Regions from separate parts of the Clostridioides sp. ZZV15-6598 genome, predicted to be linked through region 2. Evidence: riboswitches for the same ligand, from Rfam matches in the RefSeq annotation. Region 2 holds a riboswitch; each other region holds the start of a gene.
The links. A riboswitch is a leader RNA that binds a small molecule or an ion and turns the genes downstream of it on or off. The one in region 2 is predicted to bind FMN.

Region 1 (12,676 bases), on a different contig from region 2:
ACTAGAAATTTCAAGAAACTTAGGATTTAAAGTTAGAAACTTAGATAATTATATTGGTTATGCAGAATATGGAGATAGTAAAGATTATATCTGTGTAATAGGCCATGTAGATGTAGTACATGAAGGCGAAAATTGGATATATCAACCTTATGGAGGAGAGATATATAATGGAAGAATCTATGGTAGAGGGGTATTAGATAATAAAGGGCCTATAATGTGTGCTTTATATGGACTATATGTTATTAAAGAATTAGGTCTAAAGTTAGATAAAAAGGTTAGGATAATTTTTGGCACAAATGAAGAAAGTGGATTTAAAGATATACCATATTATTTAAAAAAGGAAAAACCTCCTATAATGGGGTTCACACCAGATTGCAAATATCCTGTTGTATATGGTGAAAAAGGTATGGCAAAAATTATAATCAAAAATAACTGTAACTATAAGGAAGACACATTTTTAAGCTTTATAGAAAATATATCTGAAAAAGTGATTGTTACAAATCAAGAGCTATATAAAGAAAATGATGGTATAATACTGGAGATAAAAGTAAAATATGACTTTAGTTATAAACTAGAAGATGTATTAGATGAAATAAAATCTAATTTTCCTAATGGTACAGAGATAGAAGTAATTTCTAATTTTAATCCTGTATATTTTGATAAAGATAGTAAGCTTGTTAAAAAACTTCAAATAGCTTATGAAAGAGTAACATCATTAGATGGTACTCCAGTAACAACTAATGGAGGTACATATGCAAAAGTAATGCCAAATATAGTTCCATTTGGGCCTTCGTTTCCAGGACAAAAAGGAATAGCTCATAATCCCGACGAATATATGGATATAGATGATATAATTTTAAATGCAAAGATATTTGCAAATGCAATATATGAATTAGCAAAGGAGTAGTTATGTTAGAGATAATAGGAATGACAGTAGAAGACGCTAAGATTATAGAAGATTGTGGCGCAGATAGAATAGAATTAGTTAGTGCTTTAACTGAAGGAGGACTGACACCAAGCTTTGGGCTTATAGAAAGTGTTGTTAACAGTGTAAAGATACCTGTGAACGTAATGATAAGACCTCATGCTAAAAGTTTTGTATATAGTAAAGAAGATATAAATATAATGTTAAAAGATATAGATATAGTCAAAAAGATTGGAGCTAATGGCATTGTATTTGGAATGTTAGATAAGTATAACAATATAGATGAAGAAAGTTTAAATTTTTTATTACAATACTGTGATAATCTTGATGTTACATTTCATAGAGCAATAGATGAATCAAATACAATAGAAAGTGTTAATATTTTAAAAGATTATGACAGAATTACAAATATACTAACATCAGGGGGAAAGGGAAGTATAAGAGATAATACAAAAGTTATAAAAGATATGATGCTTAACTCTAATAATATAAAAATTCTTTTAGGAGGAGGACTTAATTTTAATAACATAGTGGAAATAAAGGAAGTAACTAAGGCAAATAATTTTCACTTTGGCACAGCTGTTAGAATAGATAAGAATCCATTTGAAGATATAGACAGACAAAAGCTTAAACAATTAGTAAATATAATTTCGAAATAATATAAACATATATGATTTATACAACTTATTAGATTAAATAAAGAGTGTTAGTCAATTGTAGTATGGGTATATAAATTTTATGAGTATTGATTAAGAAATTATTGTTATGATGCTTTACTACTTTTAGGTAATTTTGAAGCTAAACTAAATAGTGAAAGAAAAAATGAAATATGGAGGTCTTAGAAGTTGGATAACTATGAAAAATTTATAAAAGTTAAGTGGCATATAATACATATAATTTCCTAAAATTACCACTTTATGACATGAATTCACATATTAATAAACAATTATTGGAGATATTTGTGGATAGAAAGGACAATAAAAATAGCTTTAAATACACAGGAACAAGAGTTATTAACAGTTTTATCCACATTATCCACAGGGTATTGTTATAATATTAATCCACATAAGCATTAAGGTGATTGAAAATGAAAAATAATTCTATCAATTGAATAGAAAAAATCACAAAAGTTAATAATAAAAGAAGGATTATGAGAGTTTGTGTAGAATATATTATTAAAGTATAAATTTTCTTATACTGGCATAATTGAAGGGAGATGTACTTATGAACATAATTATATCTGGAAAACAAATCGAATTAACTGATGCAATAAAAAATAAAATCGAAAGCAAATTAAGTAAGTTAGATAATTACATTCATCCAGACACTGATGTAAAGGTTACAGTAAGTGCTAAAAAAACAAGACAAAAAATAGAAGTAACAATAGCTACTGTAAATGGTCCTATAATTAGAGCAGAAGATATGCAGGAAAATTTATACACAGCTATAGATGTTGTATATGATAAATTAAGTAAACAATTAAAAAAATATAAAAAGAGACTACAAGATAAGCATCAAGACAACAAGAGTATAAGATTCCAAGATGCAGAGATAAATCTAGCAGATGAAATAGAAGATTATGAAGATGAAAATCAAGATATAGTAATTCAAAGACGTAAGAAATTTAGTGTTAAGCCAATGAGCGAAGAAGAAGCTGTATTACAAATGGAATTAGTAGGACATGATTTCTATATGTTCAAGAATATAGATTCAGATGAAATAGCTGTAGTTTATAAACGTCATAATGGCGGATATGGTATAATAGAACATGAATAAAGCAATCTAGATTTAATCATATTAGCTATCGATAAATAATTTATCGATAGCTTTTTAAATTAATATTAAAAGTATAGTTTTTATGGTAAAATGAATAATAGTACAATAAAGAACGAGGAGAGATGTAAAATATGAGCTTTATGGATAGTTTATTCAACATGGCAGATAAAAAAGAATTGAAAAAGTTCAGTAAGACTGTTGATATAATAGATTCATTAGAACCTAAATTTGAATCTATGGCAGACTCGGAACTTAAAAATATGACAAATACATTTAAAGAAAGATTAGAAAATGGAGAAAGTATAGATGATATACTTCCAGAAGCATTTGCAGTAGTCAGAGAGACTTCTAAAAGAGTATTAGGTCTTAGACACTACAGAGTTCAAATGATTGGAGGTATAGTGTTACATCAAGGAAGAATAGCTGAGATGAAAACAGGTGAAGGTAAAACTTTGGTTGCAACTGCTCCTGTTTATTTGAATGCTCTTACTGGAAAAGGTGTACATGTTGTAACAGTAAATGACTACCTTGCAAAACGTGATAGAGACCAAATGGCAAAGGTTTATGAGTTTTTAGGAATGAGTGTAGGTGTTATTGTACATGGTCAAAATCCAAAAGTTAGAAAAGAACAATATGATTGTGATATAACTTATGGTACAAATAATGAATATGGATTTGACTACCTAAAAGACAATATGGTAATACACAAAGAGCAAAGAGTTCAAAGAGGATTAAATTATGCGATAGTGGATGAGGTCGACTCTATACTTATAGATGAAGCTAGAACACCACTTATTATATCTGGTCCTGGAGATAAATCAACTCACTTATATTCAGATGCAAATACATTTGTGTTAACTTTAAAACCAGATGACTATGAATTGGAAGAAAAAGATAAGGCTGTATCTCTAACAGCATCAGGTATACAAAAAGCAGAGGTATACTTTAATGTTGATAATATAACAGATATATCTCATACAGAGTTATATCACCATATAAATCAGGCTCTAAGAGCACATGTAATAATGAAAAAAGATGTTGATTATGTTGCTAAAGATGGAGAAATAGTAATAGTTGATGAATTTACTGGTAGACTTATGTTTGGTAGAAGATATTCAGAAGGCTTACATCAAGCAATAGAAGCCAAAGAAGGTCTTAAAATACAGAGAGAATCTAAAACACTAGCTACTGTAACATTCCAAAATTACTTTAGAATGTATAAAAAACTTTCAGGAATGACTGGTACAGCAAAAACAGAAGAAGAAGAGTTTAAAGCAATATATAAAATGGATGTTTTCCAAGTTCCTACTAACAAACTTATGGTAAGAGAAGACTTGCCAGATAGTGTATATAAGAGTGAGATTGGTAAATTTAATGCTGTAGCTGAAGAAATAATTGAAAGACATAAAGTTAATCAACCAATACTTGTAGGTACAGTTTCAATAGAAAAGTCAGAACTACTATCACAAATATTAAAGAAAAAAGGTATTAGACATGAAGTATTAAATGCTAAACACCATGATAAAGAAGCAGAAATAATAGCACAAGCAGGTAGGCTTGGAGCTGTTACAATAGCTACTAACATGGCTGGTCGTGGTACTGATATAGTTTTAGGTGGAAATCCAGATTTCCTAACTAAGAGAGAAATGAGAAGAAATGGATTTAAAGAAGATGTAGTAAATAGAGTTGATACTCCAATAGAAGGAATACCTGTGGCAGGAAATGAAATTTTATTTGAAGCTAGATCAGAGTATGAAAGATTATATAAACAATTTAAACAACAAACAGAAGAAGAACAAAAACAAGTAGTAGAAGCAGGTGGACTTGCTATAATTGGTACAGAAAGACATGAGTCTCGAAGAATAGATAACCAGTTAAGAGGTCGTGCTGGTCGTCAAGGTGACCCAGGTAGTTCAAGATTTTATATAGGTCTTGATGATGACCTTATGAGATTGTTTGGAAGCGATAGAATCTCTGGAATCGTAGATAAAATAGGTCTTGAAGAAGACATGCCTATAGAACATAGAATATTATCTAAGTCTATTGAAGGTGCACAAAAGAAAGTCGAAGGTAAAAACTTTGGTATAAGAAAACATGTACTTCAATATGATGATGTTATGAATAAACAAAGAGAAATAATATATGCAGAGAGAAAACGTGTATTAGAAGGTGAAGATTTACAAGAGCAAGTACAATCAATGACTCATTCTATAATAGAAGAAGCAGTAACTCTTTATACACAAGATAAAGGATTTGATGAAGACGGGTTTAAGGAACACATGTATAATCTGTTCCTACCAAAAGGTAGTATAGAAATCCCAGAGATAGAAAAACTTAATCCGGTTGAAATAACAGAAAAAGTTTATGAAATAGCTATGAAGATATATACTGCAAAAGAAGAACAAATAGGTGATGAAAGAATGAGAGAAGTTGAGAGAGTTATCTTACTTCAAGCTGTTGATAATCACTGGATAGATCATATAGATGCAATGGATCAATTACGTCAAGGTATAGGGCTTCGTGCTGTAGGTCAACAAGACCCAGTTATTGCTTATAAAATGGAAGGATTTGATATGTTTGATGAGATGAATAAACATATCAAAGAAGATACTGTAAGATATTTATTTAATATAACAATAGAGGCTCCAGTAGAAAGAAAAGCAGTTGTAGATGTTGAAAATCTAACTTCTCCATCAGATGGAACTCTTCCAACAAGTAAAACTATTAAGAAAGATGAAAAAGTTGGAAGAAATGATTTATGTCCTTGCGGAAGTGGTAAGAAATATAAAAACTGTTGTGGAAGATAGTCTTGGAGGATTAAATGTTAAGAATACAAGAGTATAGACATAGTGTGGAGCAAATAGCTTCAAATTTAGAAGAATTGAGGGTTTCTCTTTGACATAGCTTCATTGATGGAAAAGATAAAAATTAATGAAGAGAAGATAAACAAACAAGATTTTTGGAATGATAATGAAGTAGCACAAAAAGTACTTCAAGAAAATAAAGCTTTAAAAGAAACTCTAGATGAATATGAAAGTCTAAACAACTTATTAGAAGATGTAGAAGTATTAATTGAAATAGGTCTAGAAGAAGAGGATGATTCTGTTGAAAAGGATATAGAAAAGTCTATAGAATTAATAGAAGAACAATTATCTGAGATGAAAATAAAAACTCTTCTAAATGGCGAGTATGATAAAAATAATGCTATATTATCTATAAATGCTGGAACTGGAGGTCTAGATGCTCAAGATTGGGCTCAGATGCTTCTAAGAATGTATATAAGATGGGCAGAAGGCAAGGGATATAAAGTTAAGCTTTTAGATATAATATCAGACCCTGAAGCTGGAATAAAGACAGCTACAATTCTTGTAGAGGGAACCAATACTTATGGATATTTAAAAAGTGAAAAAGGGGTTCATAGATTGGTAAGAATATCTCCATTTGACCCATCAGGAAAGAGACATACTTCATTCGCTTCTATAGACGTAACACCAGAGTTAGATGAAAATATAGAAGTAGAAATTAACCTATCAGATTTAAAGATAGACACATATAGAGCGTCTGGTGCTGGAGGGCAACATGTAAACACAACTGACTCAGCTGTTAGAATAACACATATTCCTACTGGTGTAGTAGTTCAATGTCAAAATGAAAGGTCTCAACATTTAAATAAAGATAGAGCCATGAGACTTTTGATGGCAAAATTGATAGAGTTAAAAGAATTAGAGCAAAAGGAAAAAATAGAAGATATACAAGGTAAATATTCACAAATAACATGGGGTAGCCAAATTAGGTCATATGTTTTCCAACCATATAAGTTAGTCAAAGACCATAGGACAAATGCTGAGTTTGGAAATGTAGATAGTGTTATGAATGGAAATATAGACTTGTTTATCAATGAATACTTAAAAATGAATAAGACAGTTTAATAAATAATGTACAGTAATTAAGATAGATATATAAGAAGGTTAGTGCTTACTATGCACTTTACAGCACTTAGGCTGAGGACTACAACCCTCAGCCTTCGTTCTGTTTACCGTTATACTTATGAAAAAACTAACATTAGGAGTGAAAAAAATTGGATATAAATCAAATCTTAAAAAATGAATTTAATCTCAAAGACGAACAAATAAATAATACGCTAAAGCTTATTGATGAAGGAAATACAATACCATTTATAGCTAGATACAGAAAAGAAATGACTGGTGAGATGAGTGATGTCACATTAAGAGAATTCTATGAAAAATTGATGTATCTAAGAAACCTTCAAAGTAGAAAAGATGATGTAGTTAGGTTAATAGATGAACAAGGAAAATTAACAGATGAAATAACACAAAATATAGAAAAAGCAAAAACACTACAAGAAGTAGAAGATATATATGCACCATATAAACAAAAGAAAAGGACTAGGGCAACAATAGCAAAAGAAAAAGGGCTAGAAAATCTAGCAGTATCAATACTAGAGAGTAATCTAGATAATATAGATTTAGAGGCGAAGAGTTATATAAATGAAGAAAAAGAAGTAATTTCTGTTGAGGATGCCTTAAAAGGCGCAAGAGATATAATTGCAGAAACAGTTTCAGATGATGCTAAGATTAGAAAATACATAAGAGAGCTTGCTTTAAGAGAAGGAATGATAGTTAGTAAAAGTTCTACTGATGAGAAATCAGTTTATGATATGTATTACGATTATAGTGAAGCAGTAAAAAGTATGGCTCCACATAGAGTTTTAGCAATAAATAGAGGAGAAAAAGAGAATTTTTTAAAAGTTAAATTAGAAATAAATAATGATAAAGTTTTAAATTATATAGTAAATGAATATGTAAATGATAAAAACTTTAAGAATAAAGATGAAATTGTAAATTCAATAGAAGATTCATATAAAAGATTAATTTTCCCATCTATAGAAAGAGAAGTAAGAAATCATCTGACAGAAATAGCTCAAGAAAGAGCTATAAGTGTATTTGGAAAAAATGTTAAAAGTTTATTACTTCAACCACCAGTTAAAGATAAAGTAGTTATGGGATTTGACCCTGCATTTAGAACTGGTTGTAAAATAGCGGTTGTAGATAAAAATGGTAAATTATTGGACTATACAACAGTATATCCGACAGACCCTCAAAATAATGTAGAAGGGGCAAAGAAGACTTTAAAAGAATTAATTGAGAAATATAGTATAGATATAATTTCAATAGGAAATGGGACAGCATCAAGAGAATCAGAAACATTTGTATCAGAAATGATAAAAGAGATAGATAGAGAAGTTCAATATGTTATAGTAAGTGAAGCTGGTGCATCAGTTTACTCAGCATCTGAACTTGCAAATGAAGAACATCCAGATATAAATGTATCAATAAGAGGAGCTATATCTATAGCAAGAAGACTACAAGACCCATTAGCAGAACTTGTGAAAATAGACCCTAAGAGTATAGGTGTAGGTCAATATCAACATGACTTAAATAAGAAGAGATTAGAAGAAGTATTAAATGGAGTTGTTGAGGATTCCGTAAATAGTGTTGGAGTAGATTTAAATACTGCATCATATTCTCTATTAGAGCATATTGCAGGAATAAGTAAGGTTATCGCAAAAAATATAATAGCATATAGAGAAGAAAATGGAGACTTTACATCAAGGGTCCAACTGAAAAAAGTAAAAAGACTTGGGCCTCAAGCATTTACTCAATGTGCTGGATTTATGAGAATTTTAGATGGAAAAAATCCTCTAGATAATACGGGTGTACATCCTGAAAGCTATGATATATGCAAAAAAATGATTGAAATAATAGGATATTCTTTGGATGATGTAAAAAATAAAAATATAGAAGAAATAGATGAAAAAGTTAAGGAAATTGGTTTGAGAGAATTAAGTGAAAAATTGGAAGTAGGCCAAGTTACTTTAAGAGATATCATAGCTGAAATCAAAAAACCAGGAAGAGACCCAAGAGAAGAGGGTATAAAGCCTATACTTAGAACTGATGTCCTAAAAATTGAAGATATACAAGAAGGAATGTCTTTAAAAGGTACAATAAGAAATGTTGTAGATTTTGGAGCATTTGTAGATATTGGAATAAAAAATGATGGATTAGTTCATAAATCAGAAATGAGTAATAGCTTTGTAAAAGACCCTATGAGTATTGTTACAGTAGGTGATATAGTAGATGTAAAAGTAATTGGGATTGACTTAAATAAAAAAAGAGTAGCATTGTCAATGAAAAAATAGGTTAAGTTATGTTTAGTTATGATACTTACATGTAACGATTGTGAATGTAAGTATCATAATAAAAAAATTTAAGAAATTATGAAATAGGATTGTAAGGAAATAATATTTAAAATAAGTAGTATAGTATTGAAAAGTATAGTATTGAAAATCAGGAGGAAAATGAATGGTTTTTGTAAAAAATGGTAATATAAATACCATAACAAATGGAGTAATTCAAGGAGATATACTTATAGACCAAGGAAAAATAATAGAAATAGGAAAAGATTTAATAGCACCTTTAGATGTAGAGGTGATAGATGCAAGTGGTAAATTTGTGTTTCCAGGGTTTATAGATGCCCACACTCATTTGGGATTGTGGGAAGATGGTATAGGATTTGAAGGAGCAGATGGAAATGAAGAAACTGACCCAATAACACCACAATTAAATCCTATAGATGGAATTAATCCAATGGACAGAACATTTAAAGAAGCTTTTGAAGGTGGTATAACTTCTGTGTGTACAACTCCTGGAAGTGCAAATGTTATGGGAGGTCAATGTATAGCTATAAAGACATATGGAAAAAGAATTGATAAAATGGTAATAAAAAATCCAGTAGCATCTAAAATAGCCTTTGGAGAAAATCCAAAAAGTTGTTATGGTCAAGATGATAAATCTCCACAAACTAGAATGGCAATAGCTTCATTGCTTAGAGAAAATCTTAAAAAAGCAGAAGAATATTTAGAGGAAGTCGACCTGTATGAAAGTCATGATGATGAAGACTGTGAAAAACCTGAATATGACATAAAAATGGAAAGTTTGATACCTGTTTTAAGAGGGGAAATTCCTTTTAAAGCACATGCTCATAGAGCTGATGATATGTTTACAGCTATAAGAATTGCAAAAGAGTTTAATTTAAAGCTTACATTAGACCATTGTACAGAAGGTCATCTTATAGTGGAGGAGCTATTGGAAGAAGGATTTCCTGTAATAGTAGGACCATCATTATCAGAAAGGTCTAAGTTTGAACTTAGAAATTTAACTTTTAACACAGCTGGGATACTTTCAAATGCAGGGCTTGATGTATGTATAATGACAGACCATCCAGTAATACCAGTTCAATATCTTCCAATATGTGCAGGAATAGCAGCTAAGCATGGTATGAAAGAAGAAAAGGCAATAGAATCTATTACAATAAATCCAGCTAAGACTCTAGGAATTGAAGATAGAGTAGGTTCTATAGAAGTTGGTAAAGATGCAGATATAGTAATTTGGGATAATTCTCCACTAGAGATTCAAAGTAATGTACTTTACACTATAATAAATGGCAAGGTAGTGTACGAAAAAAAATAACTTGACAATTATTAAAAAATTAACTAATATAAGAGTGTAAGGAAAATTAAAAAATCAAAGAAGATCTTCGGGGCAGGGTGAGATTCCCTACCGGCGGTATAGCCCGCGAACTACTTATGTGGTTGATTTGGTGAAATTCCAAAGCCGACAGTAAAGTCTGGATGAGAGAAGATATTTATGGAATATAAATAAGTTTATTTTAGTTTGTTTAAACTATATCCATAAAAACTCGAAGATAGGATCTTCGAGTTTTTTGTTTTTCCTAAAAAATATAAATATATTTATTAGGAGGATAATAATTATGCAAAGTACAGCAAAAAGAAGTAATATGATTTCAACAAGAACTTTAGTAGTAATGTCAATTTTATCAGCAATATCTTATTTATTAATGTTTATTCAAGCACCAATACCAGGTATATTTCCAGATTTCTTAAAAATTGACTTGTCAGATATTCCAGCAATATTTGGTGGTATGTCTTTAGGACCAGTAGTTGGGTTTGGAATAGTTGTAGTAAAAAATATACTACAAGCAATTACAGCAACAACAACTGGAGGTATAGGAGAATTTGCAAATATATTAATTGGTGGTTCTTACGTAATGATACTTTGTTATTCATATAAGAGAAGTAAAGATTTAAAAGGTGTATTAATTGGATTTGTATTAGGAACAATAGCAATGACTATAATTGGTTCATTAGTGAATTATTTTGTAATGTTACCACTTTATGGTCAAATGATGGGACTAGATGCTATAATAGGCTTAGGTTCAGCTCTAAATCCTAAAATTCACGACCTATTTACTTTTGTAATTTGGATGATAGCACCATTTAATGTACTAAAAGCTGTGATAATATCTTTAGTAACATTACCACTTTATAAAAAAATGGGAAATGTAATAAAAAAATAATCAGACAAGAAAATATAAAATTTTAAAATTAAATATATTGAAAAGCCATAATTTATTTATAACTTCAGTCTCATGTTGTGATTGATGTATTAAATACATTATGGCTTTATTAATTTATCAAAAAATGTATTTAAAATAAGAAATATTTAGACAGATTTAATTTTTAAAATAAAGGAAGAATTAAAACGATTAACTATTAAAATACTAAAAAGGTATCTACAATATGCAGAGCGAATTCATAATAAACAAAAAATAAAGTTATTATTAAGAATAAATAATGTTTTGAAATGTGATTCTTAATAATAGCTAATTTAATAATGATAGGAGAGTAGATTTATGAAAATATGTAAAACAATGAAAAAAGTATTTTTAGACGATAAAGGGTATTATTTTAATAGTGATTGGGAAAATATTCATATAGGCATTGATAGTAAAATGTTAGGAGATTCTTTAAAGTATATTACAAATGAGTATATTGAAAATATGGAAAGAGTGAAGTATGATTATCATGAATTAGAAAATATAAATAATCAAACAGATGGTATGTGTACTTTAGCTGTAAGACAGAATTATAAAGCTTTGAAGTATGTAAAAGATCAAACAGAAGAATTATGTTTAGAAGCTATAAGGTACAATTATAGAGCACTTGAATATGTAAAAGAACAAACTGAGTATATATGTCTTGAAGCAATAAAAAAGGATTGCAATGCACTTAAGTATGTAAGAAATCAAACAGAAGAACTTATTATACAAGCAATAAGATGTTCTTCCAATATAGATGTTGTAAGTATATTAAAAGCTTTAGAGGTTCAAACAAGAAAAATATGTTTAGAAGCAATTAAAAAAGATGGCAGGTGTCTTGCATATGTTAGAGAGCAAAGTGAAGAATTATGTATAGAAGCTATAAAACAAAACTATAAAGCACTTCAATATGTACAAAACCAAACAGAAAAAATGTGTATAGAAGCTGTAAGTCAAAATGGTATGGCATTACAATATGTAAACCAGCAAACAGAAAAAATATGTTCAGAAGCAGTCAAACAAGATGGAAGAAGCCTACAATTTGTTAATAATAAGACAGAAGAAACATGTATAAGAGCTATAAGATATTTGGATAAAAAGTACAATATTAAAGATGTACTAAATTACATAGATAACTATACAGAAGAGATATGTACAGAGATTGTAAGACAAAATGGAAAGATGCTTATGTATATAAAAAATCAAACAGAAAAAATGTGTATTGAAGCAGTAAAAGAAAATTATAAATCTCTCAAGTATGTAAAAGAGCAATCAGAGGAAATATGTAAAGAAGCCCTAAAACAAAATTGTAAGGCAAAAGAGTATGTGAAGATTGCTATTGATGATTATGTATAAGTTTTGATTAAAAAATAGCTACGCACACTCGTGACTTTAGTCATGAGTTAGTAGCTAAAGTAGTCAGCATATAGGGAAACTTATATGTAGAGATAGGATAAGAACCTATCCAATACTACTTGAATTGCTGGAAACCCCTAA
Region 2 (12,676 bases):
ACAGTAAATTTTGTGCTGTTTCCATCCTTATTGTACTCAATAAAAGTACTTCCATCATCTGATACTTCAATTTTACTTATATCACTTCTCCATTTATAATCACTATTGTCTGTAACTATATTCCAAACTGTTTCTACATCTGTATTAAAGTAAGCTGTTATCTCAGATACTCTACATTTTTTCATATACTCCTCCTACGTCTTATTGGAACCCAAATTTCACTAACATAATTATCTTTATTACTGTCTCCTCCAAAATAAAGTTCAAAATTGAAATCAGCAACTGGTTCATAGCTAGAACATTGGAAAAACTCACTATATATTTTTACCCATAGGTTTTGAATAGAATTTGGCATGGCACCTGTACACTTGAAAATAGCCCATTTATGACAGGGTATTGTAAATGAGGTAAATTCATCATTTTTAGGTTTTTCATTTGTCTCAACAGCTGCATAATAATTAAATAATTGTTTGTTTTGTGAAACTGCCATTTCATCTATTCCCAAAACCCCACCTTTTGTAATAGTGTTTTCTTTCACATAAGAAATTAATTCTCTATACAAGCTAGTCTTAAACAAGTCTTGCCAAAACTTTGGTATCTGTCTTCTGAAAATATCTTCATCTTTAGAAAATTGTTTCTTTAAAGCAATTACTGAAAATTCTCCCTTATCGACAATTTTGTAATCTAAAGTATTTCCTCCATCTAAAGATATTTTTAATGTTATTTTGCTAAATGATTTTAGGTTTGAATTTCCCTTTCTAGCAATAGATGGCGTTATCCCATGAAATCTAACAAAGGCTTTAGTAAAGCTTTCTGCTGTTTCGTAACCATATTTAAATGCTATGTCTATGATTTTACTATTTGAAGTAGTTAATTCAAGCCCAGCTAAAGTTAATCTTCTATTCCTAATATATTCACCAACAGAGATACCTACTAATACACTAAACATTCGTTGATAATAAAAAACTGACACATTTGTATACCTTGCTAAATATTCATAATCTAACTTTTCTAAAATATTTTCTTCAATATAATCAATAGATTGTTGTAATCCCTCTAACCATTGCATTTCATATGTACCTCCATATTTTATAATAAATCTTATAAATTTTCTTGTCTTTTTGTGCAAAGATTTATCTGTTTAAATTATAGCAAAAAACAGCAAACTGCCATAGCTTCAGAGCTATACCAGTTTGCTGTTGATTATATACTAGTTAATATTAATTTTAAACAGACATATTTTATATATTTTCCTCATACTTTGAGATTCTCTTAACTAATTCATCTCTCAGTTTTCCTACTTCATCAAATCTCATGTTAGGACTATAGTAACTTTCTATAATATCATGTTTTGATTTAGCTCTCTTAAGATTTAAAATTGACCAACAAATTAAGTCATCTAAAACTTTTTCATCAAATTTAATATCTTCTTCGTACTTAAGTAATTTTTCTCTATTTAAAAATTGATTCAAATCAATTGTATCTTCATCTTTAAAAGTACTACTTATAGTTATTCCTATATCTAAATCAGTTAATAATATAGTTTCAATTTTTTCAGGAATAAGTGGATAGTGATAAACTTCTACATTCAAGCCTTTCTCAATAGCTTTTTTGTACACTTTACTCAAAAGTGTAGTTTTTCCAGCGCCTATTTCTCCTGATAAGTAATAAACCTTACCTACATCCTTTAAAATATGTTCTGTATAATCTAAACATCCTACAGGAGTTATCCCTGAGCCAAATAAATGCTTTTCTTTCTTTAATTTTCCTGTACTATCTACTCCATCAAATAATCTTTTTATGAATTCTTCTGTAACTAAATTTACTTTTCCATAATCCATACAGTCAGAATATTTTTCCTCGATATCTCTAAAGATTGGCTCTGCTGATTTCAAAAATTTGAATGCTCTTTTGAAAGCATTACTAATATCTTTATCATAGCTTGAAATTTCTTGTCTATTTTTTTCTAACTCCTCTGTATTCCAGTAATCTCCTAAATTAATTATCTCGTCCAAAGCACCTGGGAGTTTAGGGTCTACAGTATGTGGAGCAGTTGCATCCATAAGTACCACGCCTAGTTTCTTTATAACTACACCATCCAACGAACTTGGGTCAGAAGGACAATGATATAATTCAATATCATATCCTCTATGCAAAAATTCTTTATAAATTTTTTTCATTAGTGAGGATTTTCCTACTCCAGGTCCACCCTTTAAACAAAAAACTCTTTTTACATTTTCAGGAATTATATAATCAAAAAAAGAATATGAGCCTTGTGATGTGTTTCCACCTGGAAATGCCTTTTTTATCTTTCCTTCCATATTAGCGCCTCCTCATAATTTACCATACCTCTTAATTAAGATATTAATATTATACGAGTTTTGTTACAGCTTTATGCTTTTGCTAAATATAAAACTTATCACTCAGCAGTGACAATAACTTATTTTACTCAATTTCAATCTATTATACTCTAGTTTAAGTTCCGTCCAAAACTATAATAAAACTGTCTATACTGTAGTATAGTTGTCTGTATTACTTAAATCTAATTGTTTCCATTGTTATTTTATGTTAAAATAAAATTAAAAAATACATCTGTTTTTCTTCAGAAATGGGTGAAATTCCCTATCGGCGGTAAAAGCCCGCGAGCCTTATGGCAGAATTTGGTCAAATTCCAAAGCCGACAGTAAAATCTGGATGGTAGAAGAAAATAGTATATGAGTACCTTTATGTAATTTTACATGAGTAATCTATACAAATCCTTCAACTACCGTATTTATTCATGAAAATAAACATATTCTAAGGTACCTAAGATATAGGTGCTTTTTTGTTGTTTATTTTGTAACTATACTGTACTTATAAAACAAAATCTACTATGTAAAAGATTGGGGTGTTATCAGTGAAACAAAAATGGATAGTATTAATCATCATCTGTATTGGTGTATTTATGTCTACTCTTGATGGAAGTATACTAAATATCGCAAATCCTACAATTGCTGCTGACTTTAAAATTAATATGTCGCAAATCCAATGGGTAGTTACAGCTTATATGTTGGTTGTAACAGCTACTATGTTGTTTTTTGGAAAGCTCGGTGATAAGGTAGGTTCAAATTATCTATATACGTTAGGATTTTTTATATTTACAATAGGTTCCTTTCTATGTAGTATATCTAATAGTTTAGTAACATTGATTTTATCAAGAATATTTCAAGCAATTGGAGCAAGTATTTTAATGGCAACTGGACTTGGTATAGTTTCTAATGCATTTCCAGCAAATGAGAAGGGAAAGGCTATAGGAATTACTGGTGCAGTAGTTGGTATAGGAAATATGAGTGGTCCTGTAATTGGTGGAATACTTTTAGAACACTTTGGATGGCCTTCTATTTTCATCATCAATATACCTATTGGTATTATAGCAGTCCTTCTTGGGATGAAATTTCTACCAAAACCTATTTTAGATGAACAAAACAAAAGTTTTGATATACTAGGTCTTCTATTATTTGCATCTTGTACCACACTTATATTGCTTGCAATGAATGGAGAAGGAAATACAAAATGGTATATAGGAATAGTAGCAATTATAGCATTTTTATTGTTAGTATTAAGAGAGGTAAAATTTGAACAAAGTTTTATTGATTTACCTTTGTTTAAAAATAGAAATTTCACTGTGGGGAATATTATTGGAATAGCTTGTTATTTCCCTCAAATGGCAGTATCTTTCCTACTTCCTTTTTATCTAGAACAACTAAAAAATTTATCTCCTATGATGGCTGGTTCTGTCATGACTGTTCATCCACTTATTATGGTACTTATAGCACCTATTGCAGGCTCTCTTTCTGACAAACATGGTGCAAAAAATATTCTAACTGTATCTTTTTCATTTATGACTATTGCTCTAGTTGGAATGGCACTTTTAAAAGCAGATTCTCCATTATATCTTTTGATTCTATGTTTAATTATTTTTGGCTTTGGATTAGGCTCTTTTAGTTCACCAAACAATAGTAGTATCTTGGCAGACGTTCCACCTCAAAAGCAAGGATATGGAGGAAGTTTTCTTGCAACAGTTCGTAATTTGTCATTTGCTCTTGGAACAGCCTTTTTCAGTAGTTTCTTTGCACAAAGACTTACATATCATCAAAAGTCTACAAGTCATACACTGGCTTATGTTGCAGCTAGTAATCAATCTTACTGGATTGCAGCAGCAGTATGCTTTATAGGACTTATACTTACAATTTTCTTTATGAAAAAGACAGAAAAAGCCACTTCTTAGTCAATATTTATTACTAATTATATAAATCGCCAAACCTTTAAACAAACTAATTTATATTAATTTTATTGATTTATAACAATAATTACCAATATATATTGTTTATAAACAACAAGGATGCCACAAAATATCAGTTAAAAATACTTTGAGGCATCCTTTATTTGATTTTAATATATATAACATTTAAAATTAATCTACTGTTATTTCATATCCATGTTGATTGTATTGATTTACAATTTCTTCCCAAAGTTCTTCAACACCAGTCTTTTTTAGTGAAGAAACAGGAATTACTTTTTCGCTACTCTCCATTTGCAATTTCTTTCTTATAATACTTATATGCTTTTGATATTGTCCTCTAGATATTTTGTCTGCCTTAGTTGCAATAATTACACAGTTATATCCAAAGTGTTTTATCCATTCGTACATAAGTTTATCATCTGCTGTAGGTTCATGTCTAATATCTACAAGTAGGAATATAGAGCATAGTTCTTGTCTACTTTCTAGATATCGTTCCATTATACCTCCCCATTTCTCTTTTTCAGATTTGGCTATTTTAGCATACCCATATCCTGGAAGGTCTACAAAATAAAATTCGTTATTTATAAGATAGAAATTTATAGTTCTAGTTTTTCCTGGTGTTTGACTAGTTCTAGCAAAGTTTCTTCTGTTAAGTAATGTATTTATTATCGATGATTTTCCAACATTTGACCTACCAGCTAGTGCTATCTCTGGTACACCTTCTGCTGGATACTGTGATTTATTCACAGCACTCATAGTTATCTCTGAACTTCTAATTTTCATTTTTTTCACCACTCTTTAATAAAGCTTGTTCTAATACTTCATCCATATGCTCTACAAGCACAAACTCCATCTTCTCTTTTACATTTTCTGGTATCTCATCTAAATCAGCTTCACACTCTTTAGGAATTAATACTTTTGTTATACCAGCTCTATGAGCTGCTAATAGTTTTTCCTTAACTCCTCCTACAGCTAACACTCTACCTCTTAAAGTTATTTCTCCTGTCATAGCTATATTACCTGGTACAGGTCTTTTAGTAAGTGCTGAAATCACTGCAAGTGCCATAGTTATACCAGCTGATGGCCCATCCTTTGGAACAGCACCTTCTGGAATGTGTATATGAATATCATTAGTTTTATAAAAATCAGGGTCAATATCAAACTTGTCCACTATTGATCTTATATAAGAAATACCTGTCTTAGCAGATTCTTTCATAACATCTCCTAGTTTTCCAGTTAATACAATTTCACCCTTTCCTTTAAGCACATTTACCTCTACTTCAAGAGTAACTCCACCAACTGCTGTCCATGCAAGTCCATTTACAAGCCCTATTTGAGGATTAAGCTCTGCAAGTTGGTATTTAAACATATCTTTTCCAAGATATTTTTCTAAGTCAGACTTATTTACAATAACTTCTTCAAGTGTTGGGTCCTCAACGTATTTTTTTGCAACTTTTCTACAAACTTTACCAATAGTTCTTTCTAATGTTCTTACTCCAGCTTCTCTTGTATAATGATTTATTATGCTTCTTAAAGTTTCATCATCCATTTTTACAAAATTCTCTTTTAAAGCATGTTCTTTAATTTGTTTTGGGAGTAAGTATTTTTTTGCTATATTTAATTTTTCTTCTTCTATATATCCAGATACTTCTATTACTTCCATTCTATCCAATAATGGTCTTGGAATATTGCTTAAACTATTTGCTGTTGTAACAAATAGTATCTTTGATAAATCAAAAGGTATTTCTAAATAGTGGTCCACAAAATCCTTATTTTGCTCTGGGTCTAATACTTCTAGCATAGCTGAAGCTGGGTCACCTTTATAATCTGCTGCCATTTTATCTATCTCATCAAATAAAAACACAGGATTTTTAGTCTGAGCTTCTTTTACTCCATTAATTATTCTTCCTGGAATAGAACCCACATAAGTTCTTCTGTGGCCTCTTATTTCAGCTTCATCTCTAACTCCACCTAAAGATATTCTCACAAATTTTCTATTTAACGCTCTAGCTATTGATTTTACTATAGATGTTTTCCCCGTACCTGGAGGTCCAACTAGACATATTATAGGTCCTTTAAGTGATTTAGCAAGAGTTCTTATGGCTAAATACTCTAATATTCTTTCTTTAACCTTATCCAACCCATAATGGTCTTCATCTAATATAGCTTGTGCTTTAACTATGTCTAGTTTATCCTTTGTTTCTTTGTTCCATGGTAATGAGAATATAGTATCTAAATAATTTCTACTTACAGATACGTCTGGAGACATAGAAGATATCTTTGAAAATTTATCAATTTCTTTTTCTATTTTCTCTTTAGTCGTCTTAGGTGCTTTTATTTTTTTAAGCTTTTCTCTATACTCATCTGCTTCAGAATTTATGTCTTCTTCCTCACCTAATTCCTTTTGTATAGCTTTTAATTGCTCTCTAAGATAGTATTCTTTTTGAACTTTATTCATTTGTTTTTTAACTCTTAAAGTTATCTTTTTTTCTATTTTCAGTATGTCTATCTCTTCTAGTAATATAGAATAAATAAGTTCAAGTCTTTTCTTAATATCAAATTCTTCTAGTATTTCCTGCTTCTGACTTGATTTTAGGTAAATATTTGCAGCTATTGTATCTATAAATCTATCTACATCTTCTATATCAGCTAAAGATATTAATATTTCTGGTGATACTCTATTTCCAATATTTATATACTCTTCAAAAGCATCAAATACATTTCTTACAAATGCTTCAATTTCAACTTCTGTTTCACTATCTAAATTATCACTATCAAAAACAATTTCTTCTATTACTGCTCTAAAATATCCTTCTTCTTGCTCTATTTTTTTAACTCTACCTCTTGATACACCCTCGACCAAAACACGAACTGTATCTCCTGGTAATTTTATCATTTGTTTAACTTTACAAATTGTTCCTACATGATAAAAATCCTCTTCACCAGGTTCATCAACATCTGCTTCTTTTTGAGATGTTAAAAATATAAGCTCTTCATCCATCATAGCTTGGTCTAAAGCCTTAAGAGATATTTCTCTTCCTATATCAAAATTTAATATCATATATGGAAATATTGCTAATCCCCTCAAAGGGATTAATGGTAATTCATGATCTATTTTAGTATAATTTTGTTCCATCAACATTACTCCTTTTCTAGTCTAATTATTTTGCAGTTTTTATTATATATTTGCACATGTTAATTTTCAACATTAACGATAACTTCTTGGTATATTATATTATTATTTTATTATGATATAATATTAATGTTAGTATACTTAGATGTTATTTATCTTTTGGAGGTTTCTATTATGTTAAAATTGTTTTTAACCTTTTTAAAAATTGGTGCGTTTACATTTGGTGGTGGCTACGCTATGGTTCCTCTTATACAAGATGAACTTGTAAACAAACAAAAACTTTTAGAGCAGGAAGAATTTATCGATTATCTATCCATAGCTCAAAGTTATCCTGGAGTACTAGCAGTTAATATCTCTGTATTATTAGGATATAAGCTTTATGGTATACCAGGAGTTCTTATATGTACCCTAGGCTCTGCTCTACCGTCATTTTGTATAGTCTTAGTGTTGTCATATTTATATTTTAAAAATTCCTCATCTAAAATTTTAGATGGATTTTTTAAAGGAGTTGCGCCTGTAGTAATAGCTCTTATATTGTATTCTTTTACGAGCATGTTTAAGAAACTACCAAAGTCTAAAACTAACATACTACTATTAATTATAGCAGTTTTATCTGTTGGTGTATTCAATATAAGTCCTATTTATTTAATAATTGGAGGAGGTGTATATAGTCTATGTCAGAAATAATACTACTCTTCTTAATATTCCTTAAAATAGGAGCATTTAGTTTTGGTGGCGGGTATGCTATGTTACCATTTATTCAACAAGAATTTATATCTAAATACCACCTTATAACTAATCAAGAATTCTTAGATTTACTTGCTATATCACAATCTACGCCAGGTCCTGTAGCAATAAATAGTGCTACATTTGTAGGATTTAAAACTGCTGGTTTTTTTGGTTCTCTATCTGCAACTATTGGGGTTACAATATTTGCATTAGTAGGTTTAACTATTATATCAAAGTTATTTGCTAAGTTCAAAAATAATAAAAAAGTAGAAAATTTATTAATGGTACTTAGACCAATTACTCTAGGTTTTATACTGTCAGCCGCTTTTTCATCTGCAAAAGAAGTTAATTGGGACTTATATGGAATAATCGCATTTGCAGCATCATTCTATCTTCTATATAAAGGAAAAATTGGCTCTATTGCAATTGTATTCGTCTTCGGTATTATAGGTATTCTACTCACATTTTTATGATAATAATATCTAATTTCATATTAGCATAAAAAAAGGAGCCTTTTAAAGCTCCTTTTCATCATCTTATGCACTTTCCTCTTGATCCTTAAGTACTATGATAGGATTTACTGAGTCTTCGTTCACAGATTTCTCTGTTACTATAACCTTCTTTATATTATCTCTAGATGGTACTTCAAACATAGTTTCCATCATTACACTTTCAACTATACTTCTAAGTCCTCTAGCTCCTGTATTTCTTTCTATAGCCTTTTTAGCTATTGCACGAAGAGCATCTTCTTCAAATTCTAGCTCAACATCATCTAACTCTAATAATTTCTTATATTGTTTTACTAGAGCATTTTTAGGTTGTTGTAGTATTTGCATTAGTGCATCTTCATCCAGTAATTCTAAAGTAGCTAAGACTGGTATTCTTCCTATAAATTCAGGTATTATACCATACTTTAACAAATCCTCTGGAAGTACTTTTTCATATAGCTTCCCTAAATCTAATTCTTTTTTACTTTCTATCTTAGCTCCAAATCCTAGTGTCTTATCTCCACCACGTTTTTGGATTATTTTTTCTAGCCCATCAAAAGCTCCACCTAATATAAATAATACATTAGTAGTGTCTATCTTTAAAAATTCTTGATGAGGATGCTTTCTTCCTCCTTGTGGCGGAACATTTGCAACAGTACCTTCTAATATTTTTAAAAGAGCTTGTTGAACACCCTCTCCACTAACATCTCTAGTTATAGATGGATTTTCAGATTTTCTTGCAATCTTATCTATCTCATCTATATATATTATACCTCTTTCAGCTTTTTCTATATCAAAATCAGCAGCTTGAATAAGTTTTAAAAGTATATTTTCAACATCTTCTCCAACATATCCAGCCTCTGTTAGTGATGTAGCATCTGCCATTGCAAAAGGTACATTTAAAGTTCTAGCTAAAGTCTGTGCTAATAACGTCTTACCAGAACCTGTAGGTCCTAATAAAAGTATATTACTCTTTTGGATTTCTATATCTTTGCTACTAGACTTTTTACTATATATTCTCTTGTAATGATTGTAAACAGCAACTGATAAAGCCTTTTTAGCTTTTTCTTGACCTATTACATAATCATTTAAGATATTCATCATTTCTTTTGGTTTTGGTAAAGATGTAGTATCTTCATCTATAGTATCTTCTATTTCTTCTTGAATAATTTCGTCACAAAGTTCAACACACTCATCACAAATGTATACATTTGGACCTGCAATTAATCTTCTTACTTGATCTTGATTTTTACCGCAGAATGAACACTTTAATTGTCGTTTCTCTTCGTATTTAGACATATTAACACCTCTCTCTATCTACGGTCTCTTTGTAAATACTTCATCTATTAAACCATATTCTTTGGCTTCTGATGCACTCATGAAGTTATCACGTTCAGTATCCATTTTGATTTTCTCTAATGGCTGACCAGTTCTTTCAGATAATATTTCATTTAAAGTTTCTTTTATTTTTAAAATTCTCTTTGCGTGAATTTCTATATCTGTCGCTTGACCTTGAGCTCCACCTAATGGTTGATGTATCATTATCTCACTATTTGGTAGTGCTAGTCTTTTTCCTTTTGCTCCTGCTGCCAACAAGAATGCTCCCATAGAAGCAGCCATACCTATACATATAGTACTTACATCTGGTTTGATGTATTGCATAGTATCATATATAGCCATTCCAGAAGTTATACTTCCTCCTGGAGAATTTATATATAAATGTATATCTTTGTCTGGGTCTTCAGCTTCTAAGAATAATAGCTGTGCTACTATAAGCCCTGCTGTGGCATCATTAACTTGATCTCCTAAGAAGATTATTCTGTCCTTTAATAGTCTAGAGAATATATCATAAGATCTTTCTCCTCTTCCTGTTTGTTCAACAACTACAGGTACTAATGCCATGGTTTCATACCCCCTTTATTCTATATAATTTACAGTAGCTTCTTTAAGCTACTGTAAATTATTTTACGCATTTAACTAAATTATATTTGCACAACATTATATACTAAACATTCTATAACGTCAACTATATTAGTTATAGCGGTTATTTTATTAAGCTATTGTTGCACTTTCAACTAATAAGTCTATTGTCTTTCTTATTTTTATTTGTCCTTTTATATCTTCCTTATCAGCATCTCTTAAAGTAGTTTCTATTTTTTCTACTTCCATATTGTAAGCAGAAGCCATTTTTTCTAATTCAGCTTTAAATTCTTCTTCTGTTGCTTCAATTCCTTCAGCTTTAGTTATTGCTTCCAATACTAGAGAAGATTTAACTAATTTTTTAGCATCTTCTTTTCTTTCTTCTCTTAATTCTTCCATAGTTCTACCAGTCATCTCTAGTAATTGTTGTAATCCAAACCCTTGATATTGTAATTGGTAGTTAAGTTCGTTTAACATATTATCTATTTGATGCTCTACCATAACTTCTGGTATTTCTATTTCTGTATTTTCAGCAACTTTTTCTACTACTGAATTTCTAATTTCTGCATCTGCTTTATTTTTAGCTTCTTCTTCTAATTTAGCTCTTACATCTGCTTTTAATTCATCTAAAGTATCAAATTCACTAGTATCTTTAGCAAATTCATCATCTAATGCAGATAATTCTTTTACTTTTACATCATTTACTTTTACGTTAAATACAACTGGCTTTCCAGCTAAATCTTCTGAGTGGTATTCTTCTGGGAAAGTAACATTAACTTCGACTTCTTCACCAGCTTTTTTACCTACTAATTGCTCTTCAAATCCTGGTATAAATGTGTTTGAACCTATAACTAAGTTATAATTTTCACCTTTACCACCATCAAAAGCTACACCATTGTCAAAACCTTCAAAGTCTATTATAGCTGTATCGCCATCTTCTAAAGCTTTGTCTTCAACACTTACTAATCTAGCATTTTTTTCAACCATTTCTTGTAATTTAGCTTCAACATTTTCATCACTTACAGTATTCTCAACCTTAGCTACTTCTATACCCTTATAGTTTCCTAATTCAAACTCTGGTTTAACTTCAACATTAAGAACCATAACTAATCCATTGTCTTTGCTTATTTCTTCTATATCTAAATCTGGATTGTCTATTGGATCTATATCTAATTCCTTGATAGCTTCTGGATAAACCTCTGGGAATAACACTTCTATAGCATCATTGTAGAAGATACCTTTTCCATATTGAGTTTCTATAACAATTCTTGGAGCTTTACCTTTTCTGAATCCAGGTATATTATATTTGCTTTTGCTTTTATTATAAGCCTTATTTACTGCTGCTTCAAATTTATTGTTATCTACTGTTATTTTTAAAGTAACTTTATTACCCTCTTTTTTAATTAGTTCTGCTTTCATCCTTCTAATCCTCCTAGTGATATTTATGTAATACCCGATAATGGTATCATAATTCATTCTATTTATAATTCAACCACTTAATTATATCACATAAGTTTTTTTATTTACAAGTGTTCCATTAATATCGTTGTACTTATTTGATAAAATTTAATTTTTTGAGTGTTTTTTGCCATTTTTTTGGATAAATACACCTTTATATGCGTATTTCCTCTATATTTATGTCATCTTCTTTTATATCCATAATTACAAAACTCTTATACGATACTCCTCTTGGAAGTGAAGTACTTCCAGGATTTATGTAAAGCACACCATCTTTAATTTCTCTAAATGGAGTATGAGTATGACCAAATATAACTATGTCAGCATTAATTTCAGCAGCTTTATTTTCTAACATCTGTGTGCCATATTTTACACCATACTTATCTCCATGGCATAAAAATATAGTTTTATTTGCTACTTCAAAGACAAGTTCTTCTTCTATAGCATCAAAATCACAATTTCCTTTAACTGCAATAATTCCCACCTTAGTCATATTATGAATATATCTTGAGTCTGTAAAGTTGTCTCCTGCATGAATTATTAAGTCACATTCTTCTAAATATGGTATTGTCTTTTCCATATTTTTAATCATCATATGTGTATCACTTATTATGCCTATTTTCATTACTTCACTACCCTTTTCATAAACTCTTGTTTCATAATTTT
Region 3 (6,217 bases), on a different contig from region 2:
TTCTTTTTCTCCCAATTAACATCAATATTATTTTCTTTTACATACTGTTTAACTTCATCTAAAATACTAGCCCCATACTTTTCAATTTTTACTTCACCTATACCTGAAATATCCTTTAATTGTTCTTTATCAAGTGGGTATCTTCCACTTATTTCTTTCAAAGCCTTATTAGCTAAAATCATATATGGAAGTAATTTTTCTTTCTTGGCATATTCTTCTCGAATATTTACTAGCTTTTCATATAAAGCTTTATCTGTATTAATTTCAAGAAATTCACTATTAACATTTATTAAATCGACATTTTTTTCTTTATCCTTTTTATCAATATTATTTTTTTCGACATATTCTTTTATTAGTGTTTCAAAATCTTCACCATATTTTTGATATTTAATTTCTCCTACTCCAGATATATTTAGCATTTCTTCTTTATTGACTGGATAACTACTAGACATAGCTCTAAGTGTTCCATCTCCAAAAACCATATATGGAGCTATTTTTTCTTCACTTGCAATTAAGTGTCTTAATTCTCTTAAAGCACTATATAATTCATCTTCTACTTCTAGGGATTTTGTCATTACAATTTCCTTAAATTCTACCTTTGCCTCACCCTTCAAAACTTTCATAGACATATCATTTAATCTTATAGTTGGATAACTTCCTCTGTTTCCGCTACCTAAAGTTTCGACTAAATCTAAAAAACCATGAGAAACTAATGTGTTTATAAAATTCTTCAAGTCTTCACTTGAGTAATCTCTCATAATATTATATGTAGACAAAGTATCTAAACCAAGTTGTAAAATTTTTTTGTTTTTGGAACCTCTAAGTACATCTACAATAGTAGTAACACCATAGCTTCTTTTCATTCTAGCTACACATGAAATAACTTTTTGAGCATCTATAGTTTTATCTACTATTTCACCTTCAACTAAACAATTACTACAGTTATTACAGTTTTCTACATAATGTTCCCCAAAGTAACTTAATATTGTCTTCCTATAGCATGAATTACTATAAACTAAATCAATCATATGCTGAAGTTTTTTATGTTGAAATAATTTTCTTTCAGGATTTTCAACACCAATATCTATTAAATATTTTTGTATATGTACATCTCCTAGAGAAAATAAAAGTATACATTCACTTTTTTCTCCATCCCTACCTGCTCTCCCTATCTCTTGGTAGTAATTTTCTACACTTTGGGGCATATTGTAGTGTATAACCCATCTTATATTGGGCTTATCAATACCCATTCCAAATGCATTTGTTGCTATCATTATATCTATATTGTCATTTATAAAATCTTCTTGATTCTTATTTCTTTCATTTTTAGATAAACCTGCATGGTATTTTGATACAGATATATTTCTCTTTGCTAAGCCATTATAAATATTTTCAACTTCTTTTCTAGTAGCTGTATATATAATTCCAGACTCATTTTTATGATTTTGAATATAATCTAAAATATATTTATTTTTACTAGATGATTTTACTATATTTATTGCTAAATTTTCTCTATCAAACCCTGTTATGTAACAATCTGGACTCTCTAAACACAATAAATTTATTATATCAGCTCTTACCTCTTCTGATGCAGTAGCTGTAAAAGCTGTGACTATAGGTCTTTTAGACAAACTATTGATAAACGTAGAAATCCTTCTATAACTCAGTCTAAAGTCATGTCCCCATTGAGATACACAATGTGCTTCATCTATTGCAATTTGGCTTATGTCATTATTATTTATTAGTTCAAGAAATTCTTGGGTATCTAATCTTTCTGGAGCAATATAAAGTATTTTATAAGTATTTTTTCTAATATTATTTAATATTTCATTAAATTCTTTGTTTCCTAATGAACTATTTATAAAAGCAGCATTGATTCCCATGGCTTTTAAAGCATCTACTTGGTCTTTCATAAGAGATATAAGTGGTGAAATCACTACTGTCATCCCATCTAATATCAATGCTGGAAGTTGATAACATATAGATTTTCCTCCTCCAGTTGGCATTATAGCTAATACATCTTTTTTATTCAAAATAGAATTTATTATGGACTCTTGGCCTTTTCTAAAACTTGTATATCCATAGTATTTTGATAATATTTCTAAAGGTTTTTTATTCATATATTTCTCTCCCAATTCAAATTAATTAAACTTCTTTTCTGATTATGTTCAAATTTTTATTTTTATATTCACAATCGCATTATTCCAAAGTTTCTAGCTGTTATATATTATATATTAACATATATTTTTCAAAAAATAGTTTGCAAAGTAAAATAATTTATGATACATTCTAAATATAAATTTAATACTTAATCTTCGGGGTAGGGTGAAATTCCCAATCGGCGGTATAGCCCGCGAGCTGAGTTAAAACTTGGTTGATTTGGTTAAATTCCAAAGCCGACAGTAAAGTCTGGATGGAAGAAGATATATGCTAAATAAGTGTTTTTGTAGAGCAGTTTTGCTATACATTTATACAATATTTATTGTAGATTATTCTAAACCCTGAGTTAATTCTCAGGTTTTTTTGTTTAAAAATTATCTAAGTTTAAATAGGAGGTGTAAATATTGTGAAATTTATAAGCCAAAAAGAGAAAGATATTTATTATATGAAAAAAGCTATTGAATTAGCCAAAAACGGAGAAGGTTTTGTAAATCCAAATCCATTAGTGGGATGTGTAATCGTTAAGGATAACGACATAATAGGTAAAGGATATCATGAGAGATTTGGCTCTAATCACGCTGAAATAAATGCTATAAATAGTGCTAATCAAAGTTTAAAAGATACCACTCTTTATGTAAATTTAGAACCATGTTCTCATTATGGAAAAACACCTCCTTGTGTAGATAAAATTATTCAAAATAAGATTAAGAGAGTCGTAATATCTACATTAGACCCAAATCCAATCGTTTGTGGTAATGGAGTAAAAAAACTAAGGGACAATAATATTGATGTTACTGTAGGTGTATTAGAAAAAGAAGCAAAACAATTAAATGAAATATTTTTTTACTACATAAAAACAAAAAAACCTCTTTGTATTGTAAAATCAGCAGTAAGTTTGGATGGCAAGATTGCAACAAAATCGCTAGAATCAAAATGGATATCTAATGAATCATCAAGATATTTAAGTCATAAGTATAGAAATAAATATCAAGGTATAATGGTTGGGATAAACACAGTTTTAAATGATAATCCGTTGTTAACTTGCAGACTTAACCAAGAAAATGTATCTCAACCTGTAAGAATAATAATAGACACAAACTTAAAATTACCAGTTGATAGCAAAGTAGTTAAAGATAAAAGCAATAAAACCATAGTTTTTACGTGTTGTGAAGATAGTGAAAAATCATCAGTTCTAAGAAAAAATAATATTGAAGTAGTACTTTCTCCTAAAAAAAATAATATGGTAGATTTAGAATTTGTAATGCATAAATTAGGAGAATTAAAAATTGATTCTGTTTTAGTTGAAGGTGGTGCTACACTTAATGACAGTCTATTTAGAAACAATTTAGTTGATAAAGTCAAATTATTTTTATCACCTAAAATTATAGGTGGAAAAGATGCTCCTACCTTCGTTTCTGGATATGGAATAAATTACCTATCAGATGCTATACAATTAGAAATTAAGAATGTAACTTTAATAGATGGAGATATTTTAGTAGAGTCTGATGTTTTAAATTAAATTTATAAATATACATGTCTAGGAGGTTAAAATGTTTACTGGCATAGTAGAAGAAGTCGGAATACTTAAAAAAATTACAGCTAATGGCAAAAGTGGAAAGGTCACCATACAATCAAATAAAATACTAGATGGCACAAATCTTGGAGATAGTATTGCTGTAAATGGAGTTTGTTTAACTGTTTCAAGTTTAGGTAAAAATGAATTTACTGCTGATGTCATGATGGAAACAGTTCGTTCCACAAATCTAAGTTCTTTAAATCCAAATGATAAAGTAAATCTTGAAAGAGCTATGAGTCTTTCTTCTAGATTTGGTGGACACATAGTAACAGGTCATGTTGATAGTAAAGGTACTATTTGTAAATTTGAAAAAGATGAAAATGCAGTTTTAGTAAGCATCCAACCAATCAAAGAACTTTTATCAACAATAATACACAAAGGCTCTGTTGCTATTGATGGTGTAAGTCTAACTATAGCTTATTTAGATGATGAAATATTTAAAGTTTCTGTTATACCTCATACTAAATTTAACACTACTCTATTGACAAAGAACATTGGAGACTTTGTCAATTTAGAAAGTGATGTAATTGGAAAGTATGTTAATAATTTTCTTGTAAAAAACTACAAGGAATTAAATTCTAACAGTAGTAACTATAAATCAAACATAGATAAAGAATTTTTATTTAAAAATGGTTTTTAAAAATAATAAAGGAGTGAATTACATGTTTAACACTATTAAAGAAGCTATTAATGATATCAAAAATGGAAAAATGGTAATCGTAGTTGATGATGAAAGCAGAGAAAATGAAGGAGATTTATTGATGGCAGCTGAAATGGCTACACCTGAGACAATAAACTTTATGGCTACATATGGTAGAGGCCTTATTTGTCTTCCTGCTACTGAAGAAAAATTTAAAAGTTTAAATATACCTCTTATGGTTAAAGAAAATACAGACACATTTCAAACTGCATTTACTGTAACTATAGATGGCATAGATACTTTAACAGGTATATCTGCATATGAGAGAGCTGAGACAGTCAAACTATTCTGTAATGAAAGTTCCACAAGTAAAGATTTTAAAACTCCTGGGCATGTATTCCCATTAATCGCAAAAACTGGAGGTGTTCTAGTTAGAGATGGACATACAGAAGCTTCTGTAGACCTTGCTAGACTTGCAGGATTTAAGGAAATTGGTCTTATCTGCGAAATAATGAAAGATGATGGTACAATGGCAAGAGTTGATGATTTAATGATATTTAAAGAAAAACATAATTTAAAAATCATTACTATAAAAGACTTAATAGAATATCGTAAAAAAAATGAAAACACTATAGAAAAAATTTCTAGTGCTTTTCTCCCAACAAAATATGGAAATTTTGAAATCATAGGATATAAAGATATTTATTCAAATGAAGAACACATTGCCCTTACTTACGGAAATGTAAATGAAGAAAATACACTAGTTAGACTTCATTCTGAATGTTTAACAGGTGATGTATTTCATTCTTTAAAATGTGATTGTGGCTTACAACTAGAAACTTCTATGAAAAAAATTGTAGAAAATGGAAGTGGTGTTTTAATTTATATGAAACAGGAAGGTAGAGGTATTGGTCTTTTAAACAAAATTAAAGCTTATAAGCTTCAAGAAGAAGGTTATGATACTGTTGAAGCAAATTTAATGCTTGGATTTGAAGAAGATATGAGAGATTTTTATATCGCTGCTCAGATATTAAAAAACTTACATATAAAAAGTATAAACCTTTTAAGTAATAATCCTGACAAAATAAATCAATTAGAAAAATATGGAATAAAGATTGAACATAGAGTTCCTATTAATGAAGAAATCAATGATTTTAATAAATTATATCTAAAAACTAAGAAAGATAAAATGGGACATCTATTAGATATTATATAATTAATGGTATTTAATTATTATTCTACTAAGTAATTTTTATTACAATAATATATGTATACTAAAAATATAGATTTGTAACCTAAATAAAATTGGAGGAAATAAAAATGATATATGAAGGAAAACTTATTGGAAAAGATTTGAAAATAGGTATAATAAACTCTCGTTTTAATGAATTTATAACATCAAAACTTTTATCTGGTGCTCAAGATTGCCTTTTAAGACATGATGTTACTCAGGAAAATATAGAAGTAGTTTGGGTACCTGGAGCTTTTGAGATTCCTCTCGTTGCTCAAAAAATGTCTAAGAGTGGTAAGTATGATGCTATAATATGTTTAGGATGTGTTATAAGAGGCGCTACTTCTCATTATGATTATGTATGTAGTGAAGTATCTAAAGGCATTGCAAAAGTATCTTTGGATAATGAATTACCTGTTATATTTGGAATAGTAACAACAGAAAATATTGAACAAGCTATTGAAAGAGCTGGCACAAAAGCTGGAAATAAAGGATATGATTGTGCTATGAATGCACTAGAAATGGCAAACCTATTTAAGGTTCTAGATTAAATACTCTCATTTATTAAATAGTGGAAATTAAAATAGAGATTACGAAATACCATTAAGTA

Region 1: linked by a shared signal. The riboswitch ahead of KGF50_RS05410 (ECF transporter S component) and the one ahead of KGF50_RS11110 (MFS transporter) in region 2 are both predicted to bind FMN.
Region 3: linked by a shared signal. The riboswitch ahead of ribD (bifunctional diaminohydroxyphosphoribosylaminopyrimidine deaminase/5-amino-6-(5-phosphoribosylamino)uracil reductase RibD) and the one ahead of KGF50_RS11110 (MFS transporter) in region 2 are both predicted to bind FMN.

Annotation. Positions count from the first base shown of each region.
Region 1 is NZ_JAGWCS010000017.1:39,753-52,428, forward strand. Features, by position in the region: gene KGF50_RS05375 (Sapep family Mn(2+)-dependent dipeptidase) at 1-907, shown strand, start outside; gene KGF50_RS05380 (copper homeostasis protein CutC) at 910-1,584, shown strand; gene hpf (ribosome hibernation-promoting factor, HPF/YfiA family) at 2,150-2,701, shown strand; gene secA (preprotein translocase subunit SecA) at 2,833-5,508, shown strand; one part of gene prfB (peptide chain release factor 2) at 5,523-5,597, shown strand; one part of gene prfB (peptide chain release factor 2) at 5,599-6,630, shown strand; gene KGF50_RS05400 (Tex family protein) at 6,780-8,921, shown strand; gene KGF50_RS05405 (amidohydrolase) at 9,085-10,251, shown strand; FMN riboswitch at 10,311-10,428, shown strand; gene KGF50_RS05410 (ECF transporter S component) at 10,553-11,158, shown strand; gene KGF50_RS05415 (DUF4116 domain-containing protein) at 11,495-12,535, shown strand.
Region 2 is NZ_JAGWCS010000049.1:261-12,936, forward strand. Features, by position in the region: gene KGF50_RS11095 (SRPBCC family protein) at 1-185, opposite strand, end outside; gene KGF50_RS11100 (AraC family transcriptional regulator) at 182-1,069, opposite strand; gene KGF50_RS11105 (ATP-binding protein) at 1,242-2,321, opposite strand; FMN riboswitch at 2,595-2,710, shown strand; gene KGF50_RS11110 (MFS transporter) at 2,897-4,267, shown strand; gene yihA (ribosome biogenesis GTP-binding protein YihA/YsxC) at 4,454-5,065, opposite strand; gene lon (endopeptidase La) at 5,055-7,418, opposite strand; gene KGF50_RS11125 (chromate transporter) at 7,590-8,102, shown strand; gene KGF50_RS11130 (chromate transporter) at 8,090-8,617, shown strand; gene clpX (ATP-dependent Clp protease ATP-binding subunit ClpX) at 8,681-9,931, opposite strand; gene clpP (ATP-dependent Clp endopeptidase proteolytic subunit ClpP) at 9,950-10,534, opposite strand; gene tig (trigger factor) at 10,685-11,971, opposite strand; gene KGF50_RS11150 (metallophosphoesterase family protein) at 12,165-12,635, opposite strand; gene rph (ribonuclease PH) at 12,635-12,676, opposite strand, start outside.
Region 3 is NZ_JAGWCS010000125.1:193-6,409, reverse strand. Features, by position in the region: gene recQ (DNA helicase RecQ) at 1-2,120, opposite strand, end outside; FMN riboswitch at 2,308-2,429, shown strand; gene ribD (bifunctional diaminohydroxyphosphoribosylaminopyrimidine deaminase/5-amino-6-(5-phosphoribosylamino)uracil reductase RibD) at 2,567-3,679, shown strand; gene KGF50_RS17425 (riboflavin synthase) at 3,711-4,376, shown strand; gene KGF50_RS17420 (bifunctional 3,4-dihydroxy-2-butanone-4-phosphate synthase/GTP cyclohydrolase II) at 4,399-5,592, shown strand; gene ribE (6,7-dimethyl-8-ribityllumazine synthase) at 5,697-6,158, shown strand.